4 regions of the Pseudogracilibacillus sp. SO30301A genome follow, and region 1 is predicted to be linked to each of the others. Evidence: riboswitches for the same ligand, from Rfam matches in the RefSeq annotation. Region 1 holds a riboswitch; each other region holds the start of a gene.
What was found. A riboswitch is a leader RNA that binds a small molecule or an ion and turns the genes downstream of it on or off. The one in region 1 is predicted to bind cobalamin.

Region 2: it holds a riboswitch for cobalamin, as region 1 does, so the genes downstream of both, SPD89_RS02375 (ribonucleoside-diphosphate reductase subunit alpha) here and SPD89_RS08225 (hypothetical protein) in region 1, are expected to answer to the same signal.
Region 3: it holds a riboswitch for cobalamin, as region 1 does, so the genes downstream of both, SPD89_RS00410 (DUF4430 domain-containing protein) here and SPD89_RS08225 (hypothetical protein) in region 1, are expected to answer to the same signal.
Region 4: it holds a riboswitch for cobalamin, as region 1 does, so the genes downstream of both, SPD89_RS04255 (InlB B-repeat-containing protein) here and SPD89_RS08225 (hypothetical protein) in region 1, are expected to answer to the same signal.

Annotation. Positions count from the first base shown of each region.
Region 1 is NZ_JAXHDD010000012.1:23,509-28,975, forward strand. It holds gene SPD89_RS08210 (FAD-binding dehydrogenase) at 1-16, opposite strand, end outside; gene ligD (DNA ligase D) at 87-1,895, opposite strand; gene ku (non-homologous end joining protein Ku) at 1,994-2,824, shown strand; gene SPD89_RS08225 (hypothetical protein) at 2,875-3,147, opposite strand; cobalamin riboswitch at 3,274-3,471, opposite strand; gene SPD89_RS08230 (SDR family oxidoreductase) at 3,786-4,430, opposite strand; gene eno (phosphopyruvate hydratase) at 4,706-5,467, opposite strand, start outside.
Region 2 is NZ_JAXHDD010000002.1:120,611-126,077, forward strand. It holds gene gdhA (NADP-specific glutamate dehydrogenase) at 1-330, opposite strand, end outside; gene SPD89_RS02370 (LysR family transcriptional regulator) at 573-1,478, shown strand; cobalamin riboswitch at 1,542-1,734, shown strand; partial or broken gene SPD89_RS02375 (ribonucleoside-diphosphate reductase subunit alpha) at 1,877-3,451, shown strand; partial or broken gene SPD89_RS02380 (ribonucleoside-diphosphate reductase subunit alpha) at 4,033-4,695, shown strand; gene SPD89_RS02385 (flavodoxin) at 4,692-5,126, shown strand; gene SPD89_RS02390 (ribonucleotide-diphosphate reductase subunit beta) at 5,110-5,467, shown strand, end outside.
Region 3 is NZ_JAXHDD010000001.1:73,871-79,337, forward strand. It holds gene SPD89_RS00395 (RecQ family ATP-dependent DNA helicase) at 1-1,330, opposite strand, end outside; gene SPD89_RS00400 (helix-turn-helix domain-containing protein) at 1,314-2,387, opposite strand; gene SPD89_RS00405 (ECF transporter S component) at 2,535-3,050, opposite strand; gene SPD89_RS00410 (DUF4430 domain-containing protein) at 3,055-3,474, opposite strand; cobalamin riboswitch at 3,723-3,910, opposite strand; gene SPD89_RS00415 (ATP-binding protein) at 3,920-5,467, opposite strand, start outside.
Region 4 is NZ_JAXHDD010000005.1:8,262-13,728, reverse strand. It holds gene SPD89_RS04255 (InlB B-repeat-containing protein) at 1-2,477, opposite strand, end outside; cobalamin riboswitch at 2,693-2,883, opposite strand; gene SPD89_RS04250 (murein hydrolase activator EnvC family protein) at 3,072-4,190, opposite strand; gene SPD89_RS04245 (C40 family peptidase) at 4,629-5,467, opposite strand, start outside.

The DNA.
Region 1 (5,467 bases):
TGACATCATATTCCATCTTATCGCCCCCTTTTTATTAGTATTATAAAGTGTTTTACTATTTTTGAAAGTATATTCTCTCTCTTCTGTCAATTTGACCGAATTAGATCTAGTGTTTTCGTTAACTTTTGTTCCCTTGCCGCTTCAAAATGAAATATCCAAGGACATCCCACTGTTTTAACTCGTTCAACAACATTTTGTATCGTAAATTGGTTCGGATCCAATTTCTCGGTAACTTCTTCCCAATATAATGGTGTTGCAATAGTTGCGTCTTCTGTTTTACGTGGAGAATAAGGAGCGATAATCGTTTTGTTCTTTCCATGCTGGACATAGTCAATGTAAAGACGTCCTCCGCGATTCTTTTTAAAACGTTCTATCGTAAAAAGATCTGGTGCTGCATTTACAACAATTTTTGCGATTGTTTCCGTAAAAATGGCAGTTTGCTCAAAGCTTAAACGATTAGTTGGAATTGGGATATGAATTTGAAGCCCTTTATTTCCCGATGTTTTAATAAATGAAATGAGTTCTAGTCCATCTAACAATTGTTTGATCATTTTCGCCGCTTTGATTGCGAGCACAAACTTTTCTCTGCTGGGTGGATCTAAATCAAATACAATTTCATTTGGATACATGCTATCAATCGTTTGAAATGGGACATGATATTCGATTGCACTATGATTTGCAAACCATATAAGCGACTCTAATTGGTTACAAATTTGAATCCGTTTATCCTCTTCTTCCAAATAATCAATATAATCAGGTGCATAACTAGGTAAGTTTTTTTGAAAAAAAGATTTTTCCTCTATTCCATCTGGACAGCGAATAACAGTAAGAGCTCGGTTTTGTACGTACGGAATAATATATGGATAAATTTCTCGTATATATACAAGTAAGTTACCTTTTGTGAGACGTTTTTTTGGCCAAAAGATTTTATCCTCGTTTGATATATTTACTTTTTCAGGTAGCATCGCTAAATCCAATTCCAACCTTTCTTTCGTACAATCTTCCGGTGCTAATGTTGGAAGTAGTTCAGCAAACTCGGGCTCTCGCAATTCATTTGCATGTAAATCTAATGTATTGATGGAAGCACATATTGCTGGAGGTAATCTGATCATTTGTTTCTCTTTTTCACCGTTTGACATAAATATTTTTTTTAATGACGTCATTTCTTCTGCACTTAGACCATGTTTACATTTTCCAATAGTCATCGTTGTTGCATGATGATAAATACCGGTTTGAAAATAATCATTTTTTACATCATATGCTGTTAGAAAAACATATATCTTTCGCCAGTTTTTTTCTTTTAACCAATCATCGTGTGCTTTCCCACGTACATATAAACTTGAGCTTTGTTTCGCTACAATGCCCTCACCTTTATGGTAAAAAACAATGGTAGAAACCTCTTCATAGTCTTCATATGATTTAATCATTTGAAGGGGCATATTCTCTTTTTCTTTTAGCTTTTTAAATAAATTTACTAACATTTTTTTTCTTTCTTTTAAGGACGTTTGACGGTAATCTTTTTGACCTTGTTGCAATAGATCAAAAGCAATAAATGTTGCCGGTCGCTCGATAGAAAGTTTGGCGATTTTCTCTTTTAATTTTAGTCGACCACGTTTTTGTATAGCTGAAAAATTAGCTTGATACGCATTATTTAACACTACTAATTCGCCGTCTAATTGAATAGGTAAATTTTTAGTAAGTACCGGCTCAATTTTCTTACAATAAGCTAAAACCTCAGGAAAATTTTCAGTTAAATCTATATTATTCCTGCTAATAATTTGAATATTATTTTCGCTCCACAATAGAGACGCACGGAAACCATCATATTTCACTTCATAAATCCAATCTTTTTTTGGGATTATTTTTGCTGTTTGGATAGGTTGCATTAATTCCATTTTTTTCACTCCTCCGTTCCTTCTTAATAAGTTGTGCTTTTTAAAGGATAAAAATGCAAAAGCATACACAAACTACATTGAAAAGGAGGCGTCTTTTCATGCATACCATGTGGAAAGGAACCATAAGTTTTGGACTAGTCAATATTCCTGTAAAAATGCATGCTGCCACAGAAAATAAAGATGTGAAATTAAGACAACTTCACAAAGAATGTCAAACACCTATTAAGTATCAAAAAGTATGCCCGGTTTGCGATCGGAAAGTAGAAGAAGAAGAAATCGTTAAAGCGTATGAAATTACGAAAGACAAATTCGTTATGTTAGATGAAGAAGATTTAAATGCATTAAAAAAAGAACAAGGTGATAAAGCTGTAGAAATTCTCGATTTCGTTAAACTAGAAGAAATTGATCCAATTTATTTCGAAAAAAGTTACTATTTATCACCTGGGGATGGTGGTTCAAAAGCTTATTCTCTATTACGTACAGCTTTAGAAGAAACGGGGAAAATAGGGGTAGCTAAGATGATGATTCGTTCTAAAGAACAGCTTGCAGTCATTCGATTTTATGAAAACATACTTGTTGTGGAAACGATTCATTATCCAGATGAAGTAAGAAACATCAAGGATGTACCTAATGTACCGGAAAAGGTAGAAATAGTGAAAAAAGAGCTTGATACCGCAAAATTATTAATCGACCAACTGACAACTGTTTTTGATCCTGAAAAATATACAGATGAATACCGTACTTCACTACTTGAGACAATCGAAAATAAGAAAACCGACAAAACTGCCACAGTTACCGGTAAGACCGAGAGGAAGCCAGACAATGTGACAAACTTAATGGATGCACTCCAAGCATCATTAGATAAAGCAAAAAAAGAAAAAACAAAACCGAAGAAAAAAACGACAACAGCGAAAAAAACTGCAAAATAACAGTAAAGGGGGTGTCCTTTTGATTTTAGGACATCCCCCCACTTTCTAATCTAAATACGCATTCCTAATAGATCATCTTCTTGGCGACCACCTACACGTTCATTTACGATTTCATATGCTTTGTTTAAATTTACTAAATAAGCCTCTTTTACTTCTTTCGCTTCATCTAATTTCTGGATATCATTTTTAAATTTTGTATACCCTTCTTCTAGTGAAAGACTCTTTTCTGCAACAAGCCTATTCATTATTGTTGTCTGCAATCGCTCGATGAAGTAATTGACTGTTCCGTACAGTTTGAACACCTCCATAGTCTTCTTCCACAAAAAACAACCTCCCTATAAAAGAAGGTTGTTCGTAAGTGTATGATCCAAATCAAAATAAGCCTCGGTGTCTTTATTTAAAAATCACCGCGCTTTTCTACCAACACCTCCTATCCTCCGTAGGAACTGATGTACGAGATCAAATAGGCAGGTCTCCTGGCTCATAATCATCGCTTTTCGATCCTTCCCGTCTTCATAATCATGAAAACAGTGGATTATTTCGAATTGCTCCTATACACAGTTGCGGGACAGCACCGGATTTTCACCGGTTTCCCTTTTAAGCAATAAAGATAATTTCTTTATTACACCTATTTCTCCTATATTCAGTTTATATCTTCATTATATCATTAAGTTTTTTTATTACTATAAGTGCGTGTTCAAAACTCCCATGTCTTTACAGACGCCGCAATGAATGAAAAGGATAAAAAGGACCAAGAAGTTCGAGGCGGCGCAGCTCCCGTCAGCGGAATGTATGCTTTTAAATACATGAGCAAAGATCTGGCACACAGAAAAAGTGATCTTCTTTTCCAAGGAAACGCTTCTAGCACGCAGAAAAAGTGCTTTCCTTTTTCAAGGAGCGGAAAAGCAAGCATTCGTGCGAAATTCGCAGTGCCATTTTTACCGGACTTTTTGAACATCCTCTATAATCTCTCTAAAGCATTCTCGATAGCTTCTTCCCCTTCTACTACATCAAATGAACGGTTGAACGTTTTTTCATTATCCAAACAGGAAAAAACTATTTTAGCAACATCAGCTCTTGAAATTTTTCCCCTTCCGGATAAGTTTTCACCTATCAACACTTTTCCAGTGCCTGGATCATTCGTTAGTCCACCTGGTCGCAGAATCGTGTACGTTAATCCACTTCTTAACAATTCTTTATCAGCATAATGTTTAGCGACATAATAATGACGGATTTTTTCATTCCAATATTCTCGGTTATTTGCCTGAAATGCACTTACCATAATAAATCTCTTGATCCCAGCTTGCTTAGTAGCCTCGATCGTCTTTACCGCACCGTCGAGATCTACTAATAAAGTTTTATCTGCTCCAGTATGACCACCTGACCCTGCAGTAAATAAGACGGCATCACAGCCGTCAGCAGCTTTTGCTATTTTCTCAACGCTACCTTCTAAATCTGCTACTACAGCTTCTACTCCTGCTTGTTGAAAAGTGTTTGCCTGCTCTTCTTTTCGCACCATTGCTACAGGTGTATGGTCACTCTCTTTTAATAAGTCGATGAGCTGTTTTCCAATTTGTCCGTTTGCACCTACTACCAATACGTTCACTTTCATACCCCTTTCTTAAACGAGTGTTTATGTACATTGTAATGGAGTTTGAAGATTATTTTAAATGAATTGTTTTTTAACCACGGAGTTCACGATTTAACCACGGCAAAGCAAAATTAACCACGAAGTTTGTAATTTAACCACGTAAAACATGTAATAACCACGGGGGAAAGCAGTAGCCACGCATTTCGCGATTTAACCACGGAAGGGAACAATTATCCCAATAAAAAAATCATCAGCGTTCTATCACACTGATGATTTTTCAATAAACCTTGTTATTTTTTCAAATTATAAAAAGCTTCTAATCCAGCATATTCACCAATTCCTGCAAGTTCATCTTCAATCCGGATTAGTTGATTATATTTTGCCACACGGTCTGTTCGTGATGGTGCACCAGTTTTTATTTGTCCTGCATTTGTTGCAACAGCAATGTCTGCGATCGTTGCATCTTCTGTTTCTCCTGAGCGATGAGAGATAACAGCAGTGTAACCAGCACGTTTTGCCATTTCAATCGCTTCAAACGTTTCAGTTAACGTACCGATTTGATTCACTTTGATTAAAATAGAGTTTCCAACACCTTGTTCAATGCCTTGTACAAGTTTTTCTGTGTTTGTTACGAAAAGATCATCTCCAACTAATTGCACACGTGTACCAATCCGTTCTGTAAGTAGTTTATGACCTTCCCAGTCATTCTCATCGAGTCCATCTTCAATTGAAATAATCGGGTATTTTTCAATTAATTCTTCATACCAATCGACCATTTCTTCGGAAGTACGAACAACACCTTCACCTTTTAAATTATATTTTCCATCTTCGTAAAATTCAGATGAAGCAACGTCCATTGCAAGTTGAACTTCTTCTCCTACTTTATATCCTGCTGCTTCAATCGCTTCTGCAATTGTTTGTAATGCTTCTTCATTGGAGGACAAGTTAGGTGCAAATCCACCCTCATCACCTACGGCTGTATTAAGCCCTTTATCTTGCAAGACTTTTTTAAGTGCATGAAAAATTTCAGCTCCAATACGCACAGCTTCTTT
Region 2 (5,467 bases), on a different contig from region 1:
TTTAAAGATCTGTGTTAATGCTAAAAATTTCATAACACTTAAATTAACAGTTGGATGAAAACGAATTCCACCTTTGTAAGGTCCAATTGCACTGTTAAATTGCACGCGATAGCCTCGATTAACTTGAACATTACCATCATCATCAATCCAAGGAACACGGAATATAATTACTCTTTCAGGTTCGATAAGACGCTCTAAAATGTTATAATCTTTGTATGTGCGATTTTTCACAAAGACGGGTACAAGAGAATCAAAAAGTATTTTTGTTGCTTGTAAAAATTCCTTTTCATGAGGGTCACGAGCTTTTACTTTTTCGTAAACATGATTCATATAGTCAATAACAGCTTGTTCCTCTTTCGTTGAATTTTCTTTTGTGCTTAACAATATGTTCGCCTCCTTTTCTAGCTGATATAATTCCTTTTACAATCTATTATTAAACAAAAGGAGTTAGCTTATAAGTTTTTACATAAGTATCCATATTTATATTGTAACAGAAGATAATCAATCTAAACAATATTAATTATAGATATAACTAATGCTTTTATGCGATAATAGTATTGGAGGTGATTGTTTTGGAGTTAAGACAGATCAAATATTTTATGGAAGTTGCGAAAAGAGAACATGTTACAGAGGCTGCAAATAAACTTCATGTAGCTCAATCAGCAGTTAGTAGACAAATATTTAATTTAGAAGAAGAGCTTGGGGTCGATCTGTTTATACGTGAAGGAAGAACAGTTCGCCTTACCAGAATTGGAAAAATTTTTCTAGAACATATGGAACGAGCCGTTAATGTGATTGATGACGCGAAGCAGGTTGTTGAAGAATATATTGATCCTCATAAAGGAACGATACACATCGGATTTTCTGCAAGTTTAGCATCTTATATCCTTCCAACCGCTATTTATCATTTTAGAAAAGAATACCCTGATGTAAAGTTTGAGCTTTATCAAGATTCTTACAATGAATTAATCGAGGGCGTTGTCAAAGGTGATATAAATATTGCAATCGTCGGTCCACTGCCTAATGACAAAGAAAAGATTCATAGCAGTGTACTGTTTACCGAAGATATAGTTGCTTTAATTCCTTCAAATCATCCACTCGCTAACAGATCTTCACTCAAGTTAATCGAATTAAGAGATGAATCGTTTGTATTATTTCCTGAAGGGTTTGTTTTAAGAGAAGTTATTATGGAAGGTTGTATTCAAAGAGGTTTTCGTCCAAAAGTTTCTTTTGAAGGAAAAGATATTGATTCTATAAAAGGTTTGGTATCAGCGGGTCTTGGGGTAACATTAATACCAGAAGTAACTATTGTCGATTGTTTGCCTCGAGCAACGGTAAAAATCCCTGTTATTGAACCAAGTTTAAAACGTTCAGTTGGAGCAATCATACCTAAAGAAAGAGAATTATTACCAACGGAAAAGTTATTTTATGAGTTTATTAAAGAGTTTTTTACGAGACTAGAATTGTATCAAAATTAGTTGCTATAGAAATTGATTTATGCTAGTATATTCAATATATAGTTATAAAATTAAAATTTAATACAATATATAGTTAAAAAGGTGACACATTCGTGTTTAAAAGGGAATCCAGTGTGAAACTGGAACTGCCCCCGCAACTGTAAATGTGTCGAATAAGAAGTGCCACTATACCATTTTATATGTTTGTAAAAGGTATGGGAAGGATCTTATTCGAATACGCATGAGTCAGGAGACCTGCCTTTCTTAACTTAAGTTTCATTTCTCCGGGGTGAGGGATAGGGAAGCGGCACGAAAGTTATTATGGATTATTTTTTTCGTTTAAATCCTTTTGTCTCTTTATGCCGTTCATCCTTTATCTCGGGTGAACGGTTTTTTATTTGAAAAAGGAGGAAAATAGGATGGCTGTGATGAGCAAAGAAGTAAATCTTTCTAAATTGATTGAAGATGCGCAGGAAGGTTTACAATTACGAATTGAGGAATATAAAGAAAAGACATCCAGACAAATTAATGAGAGTTCTAGTTTTGAGGAAATAACGGATCTATTAATAAAAAATGCGTTAGAAAATATCGATGAGGCAAATCCCGAATGGACTTTCTTTGCTAGCCGAATATACTTACAACAACTTTATCAAAAAGCGGCCAATAACCGTAAAAACACCGTTGAAGAAAAATACGGTGATTTCTATCAGCTTATTAAATTATTAACGGATAAAGGAATCTATACAACTGCACTACTAGAAAAATATACAAAAGAAGAGATCGATTATTTTAATAAACATATTGATCCGGCAAAAGATAATTTATTTCACTATCTAGCAATTTATACTTTCGCTACACGCTATTTAGCAACAGATCATGATAAAAATATATACGAGCTTCCTCAGGAACGCTGGATGATTATTGCGATGCACCTGATGCAAGATGAAGAAAAATCAGCGCGAAAGCAACTAGTTCTAGAGGCATATTGGGCATTAAGTAATTTATATATGACCGTTGCCACTCCAACAATGAATAATGCTGGTAAAACACACGGTCAATTATCAAGTTGTTTTATAGATACGGTCGATGATAGTTTACAGTCAATTTATGATGTGAACACAGATGTTGCTCAGTTATCGAAAAACGGTGGCGGAATTGGTGTATATATGGGGAAAGTTCGAGCTCGTGGCAGTAGCATTAAAGGGTTTAAAGGAATGTCAAGTGGGGTTGTTCCATGGATTAGACAACTTAACAATACTGCCGTTAGTGTAGACCAGTTAGGAACCCGAAAAGGAGCGATTGCGATTTACCTTGATGTCTGGCATGCAGATATCGAATCTTTCCTAGATTTGAAATTAAATAACGGTGATGAACGGATGCGGGCTCATGATATTTTTCCTGGTGTTTGTTTACCGGATTATTTTATGGAACAAGTTGAAAAAAGAGGCGATTGGTATTTGTTAGACCCACATGAAGTAAAACAAGTGATGGGTTATGCGTTAGAAGATTTCTATGATGAAGAAAAAGGTGCCGGCTCCTGGCGTGAAAAATATGAAGAGTGTATACGAAATGAGCAATTAACGAAAAGAAAAGTCCCTGCAATTGAAATAATGAAGCGAATTATGGTTTCCCAGCTTGAAACAGGAACACCATTTATGTTTTACCGTGATGAAGTGAATCGTCGAAATAACAATAATCATGCAGGAATTATTTATTGTTCTAATTTATGTACAGAAATCACACAAAATCAGTCACCGACACAGTTTTTAGAAGAATATATAGAAAATGAAGATGTGATCGTGAAAAAATATAAGACTGGTGATTATGTCGTTTGTAATCTAAGCTCAATTAATCTTGGACGTGCTGTACCAAATAATGCTTTGGAAAGACTGATTCCAATCCAAGTAAGAATGCTAGATAACGTTATTGATATAAATACATTGCCTATTAAACAGGCAGAGTTAACCAACCAGAAATATAGAGCCGTTAACTTACCAGCGGCCTAGTGGAGTAATCCGCTAAGGAAAACCTTGCTAAACGGGGAAACTCTTTCTATTAAAGTGCGTGTTCTTCAAAAAGGAGGATAAAAAGGACCAAGAAGTTCGAGGCGGCGCAGCTCCCGTCAGCGAAGTGTATGATTTAGATACATCAGCGGCGGGCGGAGAAACAAGCATTCGTGCGAAATTCGCAGTGTCATTTTTACCAGACTTTTTGAACATCCTCTTAAAGACAATCCCGTGCTAAAATTCTCTTGCTGCTTTACTATTACGGTAGAAGAGGTGATTAATATCCATATTCAATCAATCTATCGTATTTTAAACGTAATTACAGGAAAGTCTTATATCAGAAAAAACAACCAATATAAGCAATAAGAGAATAAATGCCTAACGACTATCCCATAGTGGCCGTGAAATTCGGCATCAGGAGTAGGGCCAAGTGGTGGGTGAAAACCCCTTAAATCGAAACGCAAGGAATCCATATGTTAAATGGATTATGATATAGTCTCAACTTCTATGGTGACATAGAGATGCCTTTTATAGGCTGGTGGGAAGTAGCGAATCCCATTGAAGAAATATGTGGTTTAGGTACGTTTGGTTGGCATCATTTACTAGCATTAAAAGGTATCGAATGGGAATCGGAAGAAGCACTAGCATTCACAGATGAGTTGTATGAAAAAATTGCCTATCTAACGATAAAGGCAAGTATGGAATTAAGTAAAGAAAAGGGTAATTATCCAATGTTTCCAGGAAGTAAGTGGGCGACAGGCGCCTATTTTGCTGAACGAAATTATACGGATCAAAAATGGCAAGACTTGCAAGAAGCTGTACAAGAAAATGGAATTCGTAATGGCTATTTAATGGCGGTGGCGCCGAATTCTTCAACAGCGATGATTGCCGGCTCAACAGCAAGTATCGATCCGGTTTTCCAAGTGTTCTATTATGAAGAAAAGAAAGACTTTAAAATTCCAGTTACAGCACCAGAATTAGATCATAAGACATACAATATTTATCGCAGATCCGCCTATATTGTTGATCAAAGATGGTCGGTGAAACAAAATGCGGTTAGACAAAAACATATTGATCAAAGTATTTCATTTAATATGTATGTTCCAAATACGATCCGGGCTTCTGTTCTTCTAGATCTGCATTTACAAGCTTGGAGAGAGGGATTGAAAACATCGTATTATGTTCGTTCAACAGCAAATGATGTCGAAGAATGTGAGTGGTGTCATTCATGAGATGTTTAGTCGCTTATTTGTCCTATAGTGGAAATACGGAAGAAATTGCACAATGGATTGAAGCCCATTTAAAGCATATAGGTGCAAAAGTTGATATGCATGAAATCGGAATTGATTTACCGATACAGGATATCTCACAATACGACTATATTTTTCTAGGTACGTTTACATGGGATATGGGAAGCACTCCAGATGAAATGAAAGATTTTGTGCTGGAAATCGGCTATAAGCCAAAAAATATTGCTGTATTCGGGTCAGGTGACACTCAGTTTGGAGGAGATGCGCTTTTTTGTAAAGCCGTCGACAAACTAGTTACATTTTACAACAGTAAATGGGATGGCCTAAAGATTGAGCAATCACCGAGAGGACACCAAGAAAAACATATCAAAAATTGGCTAGAGAGGGTGTTGGCAGATGTCAAAGCTGCTTGAGCGTGCGAAGACGTTAGAGCCGCGATTTCCAAATAAGTCAACAGGAATTTTTGGAGGAAAATCGAGTGGAATTTTAAATTGGAATGATATTGCTTATCCACATTGGTATAAAATGTATAAGCGTTTAGTAGGAAACTACTGGCAAGCAGACGAAATAAACATGGCGAGTGATGTGAAGCAATTTCCGACATTAACGGAAGAAGAGCAAGATGCTTATTTAAAGATTATTGGGTTACTGTCTACTCTGGATGCACCACAAACAAGGACAGCATTATTATTTTCACTATATGCTACTGATCCATCCGTGCAATCAATTATGGCAGTAATTGCACAACAAGAAG
Region 3 (5,467 bases), on a different contig from region 1:
AACGTTCATATTTTAAATTTCTTCTTATTATACAAAAACGATTAATTTTTTGAAATATTTCCTGCCAGTATTTATTATCAAATTGAATCATATTCTCTTTTATCATACCATGTGATTCAAATTGATAGTGTAAAAATCTCCATTTAATGATAGGTAGTTGAAAAATTTCTTCTAGCTTATCGTCACTAGTGGGGATAATCGTTTTCCCCTTTTGATAAAGTAAATAAAGCTGATTCATTACAAAAGCAATTTCATTATTTGTAGGCAGTTCATTTTCAATTATTTGTAACGGAACATGAATATCCCCTTCCTTATATAAAAGTATACTTAGACTTTCTTTTCCATCTCTTCCGGCTCTCCCAATCTCTTGAATATAGGATTCAATTTGTGTCGGTAGATGATAGTGAATGACAATCCGAATATTTGTTTTATTAATTCCCATTCCAAATGCACTTGTACAACAAATGACATCTAATTGTTCATTCATAAATTGTTGTTGAATTTTTAGTCGATCATTGTTTTCCATACCTCCATGGTAATAAGCAATTTTTTTATCTTGAATTCTTTGCGACAGTATCGAAGCTATTTTTTCAGTTAATTTTCTGCTGGAAAAATAAACAATTGTAGGTTGTTGATAAGTTGAAATAAGTGAACTTAAATGGTTTAGTTTATCATCTTCGGATCCATTTACACGATAAAGCAACAAAGAAATATTTTCCCTGTCCATTGGATAAATATGACGTTTCATCTCTTGACGATCCAAACTGATTATAATATCCTGTTGTACTTCTGGAGTTGCTGTACCTGTTAATGCTAAAATTGGTGGGTTTCCTAGACCTTGTATTACATTGGTTAATCGTAAATAGTCTGGTCTAAAATCATGACCCCATTGGGAAATACAATGCGCTTCATCAATTACAACTAAACTCACTTCGGTTTTTTGCAACTTTCTAATAAATTCTTCCTGTTGCAGAAGTTCTGGTGAAACATATATAAGTTTATAATATGATAATCGGGATAAAATCCTTCTACGTTCTTCTTTATTTTGAAAACTATGTATTGCCACAACCTCTTTATAGTAATAAGATTTAACTTGCCTTACTTGATCAATCATTAAAGAAATGAGTGGTGAGACTACAATAGTTACCCCTGGGAGCATGATTGCAGGTAACTGATAACAAAGTGATTTCCCAGAACCTGTTCTTAAAATTCCTAAAACATCATTTCCTTTTAAAATATCCGTAATAATTTCCTTTTGCCCCTCTTGAAAATTGTCATGCTTAAAAACTTTTCGCAAATAAGTATGTAAATCTTTATCGTTTTGATCCATCGATAACACTTCCACTATTAAAATTATTTACTTGTGTTAAAACAAGACGAATTTGAAAATAACTAATATTTTCATTAACAGCTTCTTTTATATCTTTTAATTTATAGGACTTTATACGTCTAATCGTTTGAATAATTTCTTGTTGATCGATCTCGGAGATATACGGAATTAAAGAAAAGTTTTGGTCGGATAAAGCAATTTCAACAACATGATCATAAATAGTGTTTATTTTCAAATGACGGATTTGGGCAATTTCTTCAATTGTAAATTGTTGCTCCAATAATTTGCGAGTTCTATCTGCTGATTGCGTTAGTATTATTTGTGAAAATAAATCTTTGCCAATTGAATAAAGATATGGATATTTCTGTTGTTGATTTATAATTGTCGCTAACATCAAATGAATAACATTTGTAGTGATAAGGTGGATATCTTCTTCATTCATTTGTAGTTTCTTAGCAGTTTGAGTCTCTGTAAGACCAACGATATGATAACTAGTAATTTGATCCAAAAATATAGATGGATGGTTTAAAGGTAGTTGTTTCAATATAGTCGTAAGCTCATCATATAATCTATTTAAATAGTTATCAATATCTTCTTTTACATGTTGATAATATATTTTTACCCAATTTTCGATATCTATATTTTCGATAATAGGTATGTAAGTAAAATTTCTCTTTTTGCTATTTGTTAATACTTGAATTAATAATAACAACCTACAAAAGAAAGTTTGATCAAATTGTCGAAAACGAAAACCGGACAAATACGCCAGGTTATTTGCAGATTGAGCAAATCTTTTTTTCCCTTTGTCTGTTATGTAATAAAAATTTGTATTTCTTGAGGGTTGAAGTAGCTTTTGTTCCACAAGTTTATTTACAAACATAAAAAAACGACGTTTAGTAAGATTCTTATAAACACCAAAATATTCGGTTAGCCTAAATAACTGAGCATCTTGAATCGTTTGAATAGATTGTTTTCCTTGCAGTAAATAATATACTGCTGAAATTGAACGCTCTTTTTGCATTTTATTTTGACAAGTTAATAATACATGTTGAAACAATAACTAAGCACCCCTTTTCTAATTCAATTCTACTATAAGAATGGCTAATCTGAAATAAATAACTGTTCTTTATAATAAAAAAATCCCAAATAAGGACTTTGTAAGCATAATCCATTATTCGGGTTAATCATTTATATATAGTATTCATTAAATTTGTTGTTGAATACAAAAGCGATCATTTGCATATTTTCTTAAAAGATGAGTTATTATCGGATATAATAAGATAATAAAAACTGCATTTCCAATTGCATGGTATGTATCAAACGGTAATCCTAAAATATAATATGGCCAAAACTTCCCTGTAACCTGGTAGGTCGTTAGTGAAATAATAAATCCATAGAAGTAGCCACTAATTATCCCAATTAATACGATAACGACAGTATGTATTTTTTTAAATACCTTTCCAAGTAATCCGCAAATAATACCAATTAATCCCCAAGTGACAATTTGCCATACTGTCCAGATTCCCATTCCTAACAGCATATTCGAAAGGAACGTTACAATTAACGACAACAATAGAGCCGAAACGGGACCAAGTAATATTCCACAGATAATAATTAGTGCTGTGACTGGTTGAACATTTGGTATAAAAACTACAACAGCACGACCCACTATGCCGAGTGCAGCAAAAATAGCTAATAAGGTTAATTTATACGTGTTCAAACTATTATTCCCATGCTTGTAAATCGAAAACTATTTTGTATCCAGCTTTTAATTCATATTCTGCTGCACCAACCATTGCCATTTCATCATTCACAAAATACATCCATGCTTTCTCTTCTCCTTCTTCTGGAGCAACCCCATCAATGGAAGTAATAAATCCATTATCTTCTTCAATATCATAATTTTCTTTCATAACATCCATTAAGATATCATTTTCTTCAATTGCTATTTCTTTTTCTGACAGTACTTCTTCCCCTTCATCTTTGGAAATGGTTACTGTAATAACTTCTTCTTGTACTTCTGTTGTTTCTGGAGTCGCTTCTGTTGATTCCTCTTGAGTAGGTGTTGCTGGATCATTAGAACATCCAACAGCCAATATAAGCGCTGAGAAAATAGTAAATAAAGATAACATCCATTTTTTCATCATTTCATTCTCCTTATCATAAAAGTGTTGTAAATTTTGGTATCTACTTTGTAGTAGAAGGATACTGTGCAGTAGTGAAAATTTAAATACTACGAAATGTAGACAAGTTACAACTATTGGACAATTTATGGAAGTTGTGACAAGACCTATCGTTGAAAATAACCTCTGAAAAATAAAAAATGCAAACACCAAGAGGGTTTGCATGTAAATAATGAATATAGATTGATGCCTTACCCCCGAAGCTTCAATGAAATTTGAAGAATTTGGCAGGTCTACTGACTTGTAATTCATCCTACTTTAGGCACCTTCCCGTACATGTACAGTGGTTTTACGCCTAGTTCGTCATTACTTACAGTTGCGAGGACAGTTCTAGATTTTCACTAGATTCCCATTTAAGTATACGATATGTATACACACCAAAGTCTCCTATCAAATTTTATCATTATTACTGTGGAATTTTAAAACTAAATGTTGTTCCTTCATTCACCTTACTTTTAACTGAAATGATTCCTTTATGCGCAGATACAATATGTTTGGCAATCGCAAGTCCTAGTCCAGTACCTTTTTTCTTGTCATTACGTGTTCGTGATTTATCTGCTTTATAAAATCTTTCAAATATAAATGAAAGATCTTCTTCAGGAATTCCAGAACCATTATCTTCAACTTCAACATAAAAATGTTGGTCTTGAGAACGTACGAGGATATGTACATACCCTCCCGGCTTCGTATGACCAAGTGCATTGTCGATTAAGTTGGTACAAACTTGCTCAATTCGATCTTGGTCAATTGTAATCATATTCTTTTCGATCTCTTTTGTCAAACGTAATTCAATATTATATTCTTCCGCCATACCAATAAACTTTTTGTAAATTCGACTGGTAAACTGTTCAGCATCGATAGTTTCTAAATTTAATTCTATATGTCCCGCTTCCATCCGACCAATATCTAACAACTCATTTACGAGCCGCCCCATCCGAAGAGATTCTTCATGAATTATTTTAGCTAACTCATTTTTTTCTTCCTTTGACTCAGCGATATCATCAACAATTGCCTCACTATATCCTTGCAATAGTGCAATTGGTGTGCGAAGCTCGTGAGAAACATTAGAAATAAAGTCTTTTCTTAATTTATCAATTTGACGTTCTTCCGTCATATCCCTTATTACTGCAACTGCACCACGAATATACGATTTATCATAGAGAGGAGTCATGATCATCACCCAATCTCTCCCTTGGAGATTCAACTCCTGTAAAACTTCTTTTTCTTCTTTAATTACCTTTTGTAATATTGATTTAACCTCGTGTGGAAGCTGATTTTCAGATTCATCCGTCGTTAAAATATTATTTTCAAAATTCCAATCCTCGATAAATTTTTTGGCGGGTGGATTAATAACAATAATTCTTCCTTCCCTTGTTAATGTGATCACTCCATCAGCCATAGAATTTACAATACTTGAAAGTTGCTCTTTCTCATGCCTTAAAGCGTCAATATGAAAGTTCAACTGTTTTCCCATTCGGTTGAATGCAATCGCCAGTTCACCTATCTCATCATGGGTTACAACTGGGACTTTCGTATTAAACTGACCTTTAGCCAAATCAATAGCTGCTTCTCTCATACGAATGAGCGGAGCGGTAATTCTTGTTGAAAGGAAAAATGCAAAAATTGTCGTCAATACAATCGCAATTGCAGCGGCGACAAAAATAATTTTAGTCGTTTCCGCTTTTGTTTGATTAATAACGTCCAATGATTGAAAAACGAATATAGCTCCGCCTTTTTTATCGATCGGTATACCGATTACCATTATTTCAGCTTCGTCTTCTAAAACAGTCATTTTCTCGTTATATGTTCTATGTTCCTCTACTACTTGCTTTAAATCAGGATTATTTTCAGGGGAAATCGCATCCAAATTTAACAAATGATTATTCGTCGTATTTGAAGCCCATATTTCTCCATCTTCAAAATAAATGATAACTCTACTAGTCGGATCCTTTAC
Region 4 (5,467 bases), on a different contig from region 1:
AGATTTTGGACTAGTTCTTTTTGTGCTGTAGTTAATTGATCGTAAGCTTCTCTTACATTTTGGATCGCTGCTTTATCATCTAAATTCACATCTTGCGGTACAGGTAAGCCTTTGATCATCATTTCAACTTTATTTGCAGCAATTTCATCTTTTTCCTTTTGTTCCAACTCAAACCATTTAGCCTCAATCGCTTCAAAAAGTTCTTTGTTTTCCATACGTTCCTTTTGTGCTGGTGTTAAGCTATAAAAGGCCGTTCTTACTTTGTCTATTTGGTCTTTATATTCTAATGTTAACTCTTCTAAACTTGGCAATTGCTCAATCATTTGATCAACTGCTTGTGCCTTTTCTAAATCGTGGGCAGCCTGTAAATGCTCTATTTCCGTTTCTAAAGCATTTAATTTCTCAATATTTGTTACAAGCTGTTTCTGTATTTCAGTTAAACTATTGTAAGCTAACCGGGTCTCTTCAACTGCTTTTTTATTATCTAGTGTAATATTTTCAATTTCAGGTAACGCATCAATCAAGTCTATTACTTTATTTGCGGCGGTCTGATTTTTCGCTTCCTCTATTAATATAGATAGTTTTTCCTCTAACTCTAGCAGTTTGTTACTATTGGAAACAAGTTCCTGTTCTTTATTCGTTAATTGATTGTAAGCATCTCGCGCTTCTTCCACTTTCTCTATATCTTCTAAAGTTAATTCATTAACTGACGGTAATTGAGCAATCATTTCTTCAACTGCAAGAACTGCCTCTTCATCAACATCCGTTAATTCTTTCCATTTTGCATAGAATGTCTTGTCCCCATAATTACCAGTGGAAATACTTGTTACCTTTTCTCCTTCAAATGAAGGATTATCATACCATCCTTCAAATGTATGACCTGACTTTTCTATATCTTCTGCACCAGGAAGTATTATTTCTTCTTCAACTGTATAGGTTTTTGCTATATTTTCATTCACAAATTTACCATCATTTAATTCATAAGTAATATTGTATGGAATTGCCTCGTATTGCGCATAAAGCGAAATATCACGATCTGGCATAGATAATTTTTCACCAGAAGTATAAATTGTACCGCTTCCATCGGCTTTACTATTCCAATTTACAAATTGTCTACCCTCAATCGGTTCTCCTTCTGAAATAGTAATAATTTCATAAGGATGAACCGTAAATTGTTTGTCTAATTCCTCCGTTATTTCATACTTGATCTGTACGTCTCGGGATTTCATTTCAGTATGTAGTATCCCACCGTGTCTTGGCATCATATCGGTCATATCATATAATGGATTCTTGCTTTTTATAAAACGGTCATACGCAATTAACCCGTATAGGGATTGATCCGTAGCCATTGCATTTACACCATAGCCGGATTCCCCTCCATCGAATCCTGTTGTTACGTGTTTGAATCCGCCTACCCCTCGTTCGGAACCACTTCCATCAGCCCAAAACGTTAAAAGAGCATCGATCATATTGTTTGTTTTCACGCCGTCCTGAATCGATCCGTCGCCTTTATGAAAACTAACATTTTTATTTATTGCGTTTAAATCTAAATTATCTGTTAGAGGGTCAATACCTAAAGCGGTTAAGGCAACAATGATCTGCACCGTACTTTCAGCGTTTACATTCCCAAAAGCTTTAAAAGCTCCATTGTCAGCTTGGATTTCAGATAAGGTATAAATTCCTCTTTCAACTGCTTTTTCAAATTCTTCATATGTAGTTTCTGCATCAGTTTTATTATATTTTTCTGGATTTTTATAATAAGGTGCCAATGCTTGTAATGCCATTGCTGTGATGTCCGGGTCTGGTATGGTACCCATCAACGCCCATCCACCAGTCGTTCCATCTGCTTGCTTAATCTCGAGATTTAAAATATAATCAATCATTTTTCCATATGTGTTGGCATCACTCATCTTATACGGATAAAAATCATAGTTTCCTGTATTCATTGCAATAACTTCCCATATCGGTCCATTTATCCCTTGGCGATAGGAAAATCTGTGGGATGCAGATAATTTATCAATGAAATCATAACCTGAAACATTCGTAATATCGTAATCTAATGCTGATAATGCTAAAATTAATCGTGACCATTCTGTTGATTTATTTCGATCTAAATTTCCTTGCTTTAATGTAACATAATCTTCAATTCGTTTTATATAGTTGTTAAAATAATCATCAGGTATATGAGAAACATAGTCATAACCGGTATATTTACCTCGTAATAAATTCATCACGGACCATTCCCCTGATATTGTACCCATGCTTGGTTCTTGAACTGTTTCAAGCGTATACCTTGCCGAAGCATTAATATAAAATCCAATATCCGGAGTTTCATCTTCCCATATACGTACTCCATAATCGTAGGAATGATCATTTGGGTCATGGGCTACCGCCCCTACATGATGTGGCATAAAACTAAAGATAAAACTAAAAATAGTTAACGTAGATATAAAACGCACTAAAAAACCTTTTGACATTTAAGTATCCCCTTCCTTTTTTTGTAAATGGTGTACCAACAATCACTAAAATCCCCCCATTTGGAAAAATTTATCACCAAAAAACTCTTACCTCAAGTAAAGAGATAAGAGCATAAATATGTATGTGGAATATACAAGTATTAAACTCTCTGAAACTAAGTTTTATATATTGTGTAGAATTCCAATTATGCAAACCCTTTAACCTGGAAGGTATTATGTGCATCATCGCTTTGGCAAGTCTCCTGACTTATGGATCATTGCTTATCTTTTACCTTCCCAGTGTAGTACCAGTGGTATCGTTAAAGACAGCTTCCCCATTTACAGTGGCCGGTCCGTTCAGGATTTTCACCTGATTCCTTTTTAATTTTTTTCGTATCACAAAAAAACCAAAACATAATCTATTAAATTATTTATTACTATAACACTAAGTATAGACTAGAAAATGTTGCGTGACAATACGCTCATCGCATAATGTAGATATTCTAGTATGTAAGGCGAATTTTTGAAAGTTAACAATAAAAGAACATTATGTAATTTTATGTCCAATAAAAAAAGATTTGTTCCATTAAAATAAGAACAAATCCCTTAACTTTTCTAATTTAAATATCCCACAGGATTTTGGAGCGAGCCATTCACATGGACTTCAAAATGAAGATGGATTCCAGTAGAATTTCCTGTAGCTCCCATAATTCCAAGCTGATCTCCTTTAGAAACTTTCTGACCAGATTTTACATTAATCGACGCCATATGACCGTATAATGTTTTTAGCCCATTTCCGTGATTAATAATTACTGTATTACCATAACCATTCATTGTACCAGCTGTTTCAACCGTTCCACTTTCAGCCGCAAATATTGGCGGGCTAGTACTACGGTCAGTTCGCGCAATATCGATTCCTTTATGCATTTTACCCCAACGCTGACCCATATGGCTGGAAATGTATCCGCCTTGTGTAGGCCAACCTAAAGTTCCTGTACCCATTGCCTCAGGAGTAACACTTTCGGAAACAGGAATTGCATCTTGAGCGTGAATTTTATTTTCTAAAGCAAATAATTCCTCATCTTTAAATTCTAGTTTTTGAACTAATTCATTTAATTCATCCTTTTTTACTTCTAGTTCTTCCTTCATCTGGATTGCTTGTTCTTTCTGTTCTGTAACTAATTTTTCAATTTCCAATAACTCTTCTTCTAGTTTTTCTAACTCTTTTAGTTTCATCTCTACTTCTCTCTTATCTTTTTCTTGTTCTTCTATTAAGTCGGCGTCAGAATCTGTAATGGTTGTCACTGCATTAAGTCTGCTGATGAAATCAGTAAAATCTTCCGCACCAAAAAGTACCTCTAAATATGTAGTATTGCCGCCATTTTTCTGATAGGATTTGGCTCGTTCTTTAAGAAGAGTAAATCTTTCTTCAATTTTATCTTCTATTATTTTTATTTGTTCTTTTTCAGAATCTATCTCGTCTTTTACTTCTTGGATTGCTTTTGTATTTTCTTCTAACGTCTGATTCAGTTCTTTAATTTCTTTATTTTTTGATTCTATTTCTACTAAAACTTTTGCGACTTCTTCTTCAGCTTCCGTCAAATCTGCTTTAATTTCTTTTCTCTCTTCCTTAATTTCAGATAAATCTTTTTCTGCAAATGATGTTAACGGTACAATAGTAAAGCTATAAGTAAACATCACGAGTACTCCTAGTAAGACTATTACTTTCTTCAAGACTTTTCCGCTCCCTCATTTGTATAACTTTATCTATGTCTAGTAACTTCTCTATTTAATTGTTTCACGAATCAAATTATAACAGTTTAAGATAACAGAGAGGTTTTAATAAAATTACATTTATATCACAAAATATGTTTAATTATTACAAAATAGGTAACAAAAATCGATAAAATAATTATCATATCCCGTTTACTAACCACCTTTTATGGTGGGTCAAAACTTGAGCACACTCTCAGAATCTATTAGAACTGCTCGTCACGGTAAATTAAATGTTTTCAAAAGGAATATGAGCCCTAAGAAATTACCTGTTTCACAAATAAATTGAAAGACATGTTCGTCTATAGTGCTGGTTGTTTAAATTATGCCTAATCTTCATTCTACGCATTAAAAAACGCATCGCTAGTTTTGACTAACGATGCGTTAATATTCTTTAAGTTATTTAACTCTTCTAACGATACCATCAAAATTGTTTTTCCAGTATCCACTGTTCATATCAGCAATTGCAACACCTGTACTATTTTGAGCACCTAGGAATTTACCACCACCGAGGTATATTCCAACATGACCGCCACCTCTAAATATTACTAGGTCACCTGGTTTTGCCTGACTGTACGGAACTCCTGTACCCACACTTGCCATTGCACTTGCTGTTCTTGGTAAGTTTACACCTTCTTGTTTATAAGCCCAATGTACAAAACCTGAACAATCAAATCCACCTGGGCTTGTACCTCCCCAAACATAAGGAGTACCAATTACTGAACGTCCGGCTGCAATAGCAGATCCACCTCCACCGGTATATGCTACTTTTGGTTGGCTAGTTTTAGAACCGGATGAACCTCCGTCACTATTACCGCTATTGCTTGTACTATTATTACTTGTACTATTATTACTTGTACTATTATTATTTGTACCGGTATTGCTTGTACCATTATTGCTTGTACTATTATTGCTTGCGCTATTATTACTTGTGCTATTATCACTAGTAACAACGTTATGACCAGTCTCATCTGAATTTTCTGTAGCAGATGCCACTTCTTGTGTAACTGGTGCAACCATGCTAGCACGAATTTCCGCTTCTAGATTCGCTAACTCGCTACTTTCGGATTCCAACTTGGCTTTATCTTTTTTAAGCTTTTCTTCTTTTTCTTTTAGTTTTGTCTTGGCTGCTTCTTCTTGTTCTTTTTGCGCTTCAATTGTTTCGTGCTGTTCTTCTAATTGTGCAGCAAGTTCTTCTTGCTCTTTAAGCTTTTCCTCTACGGCTTTTTTATCTTGTT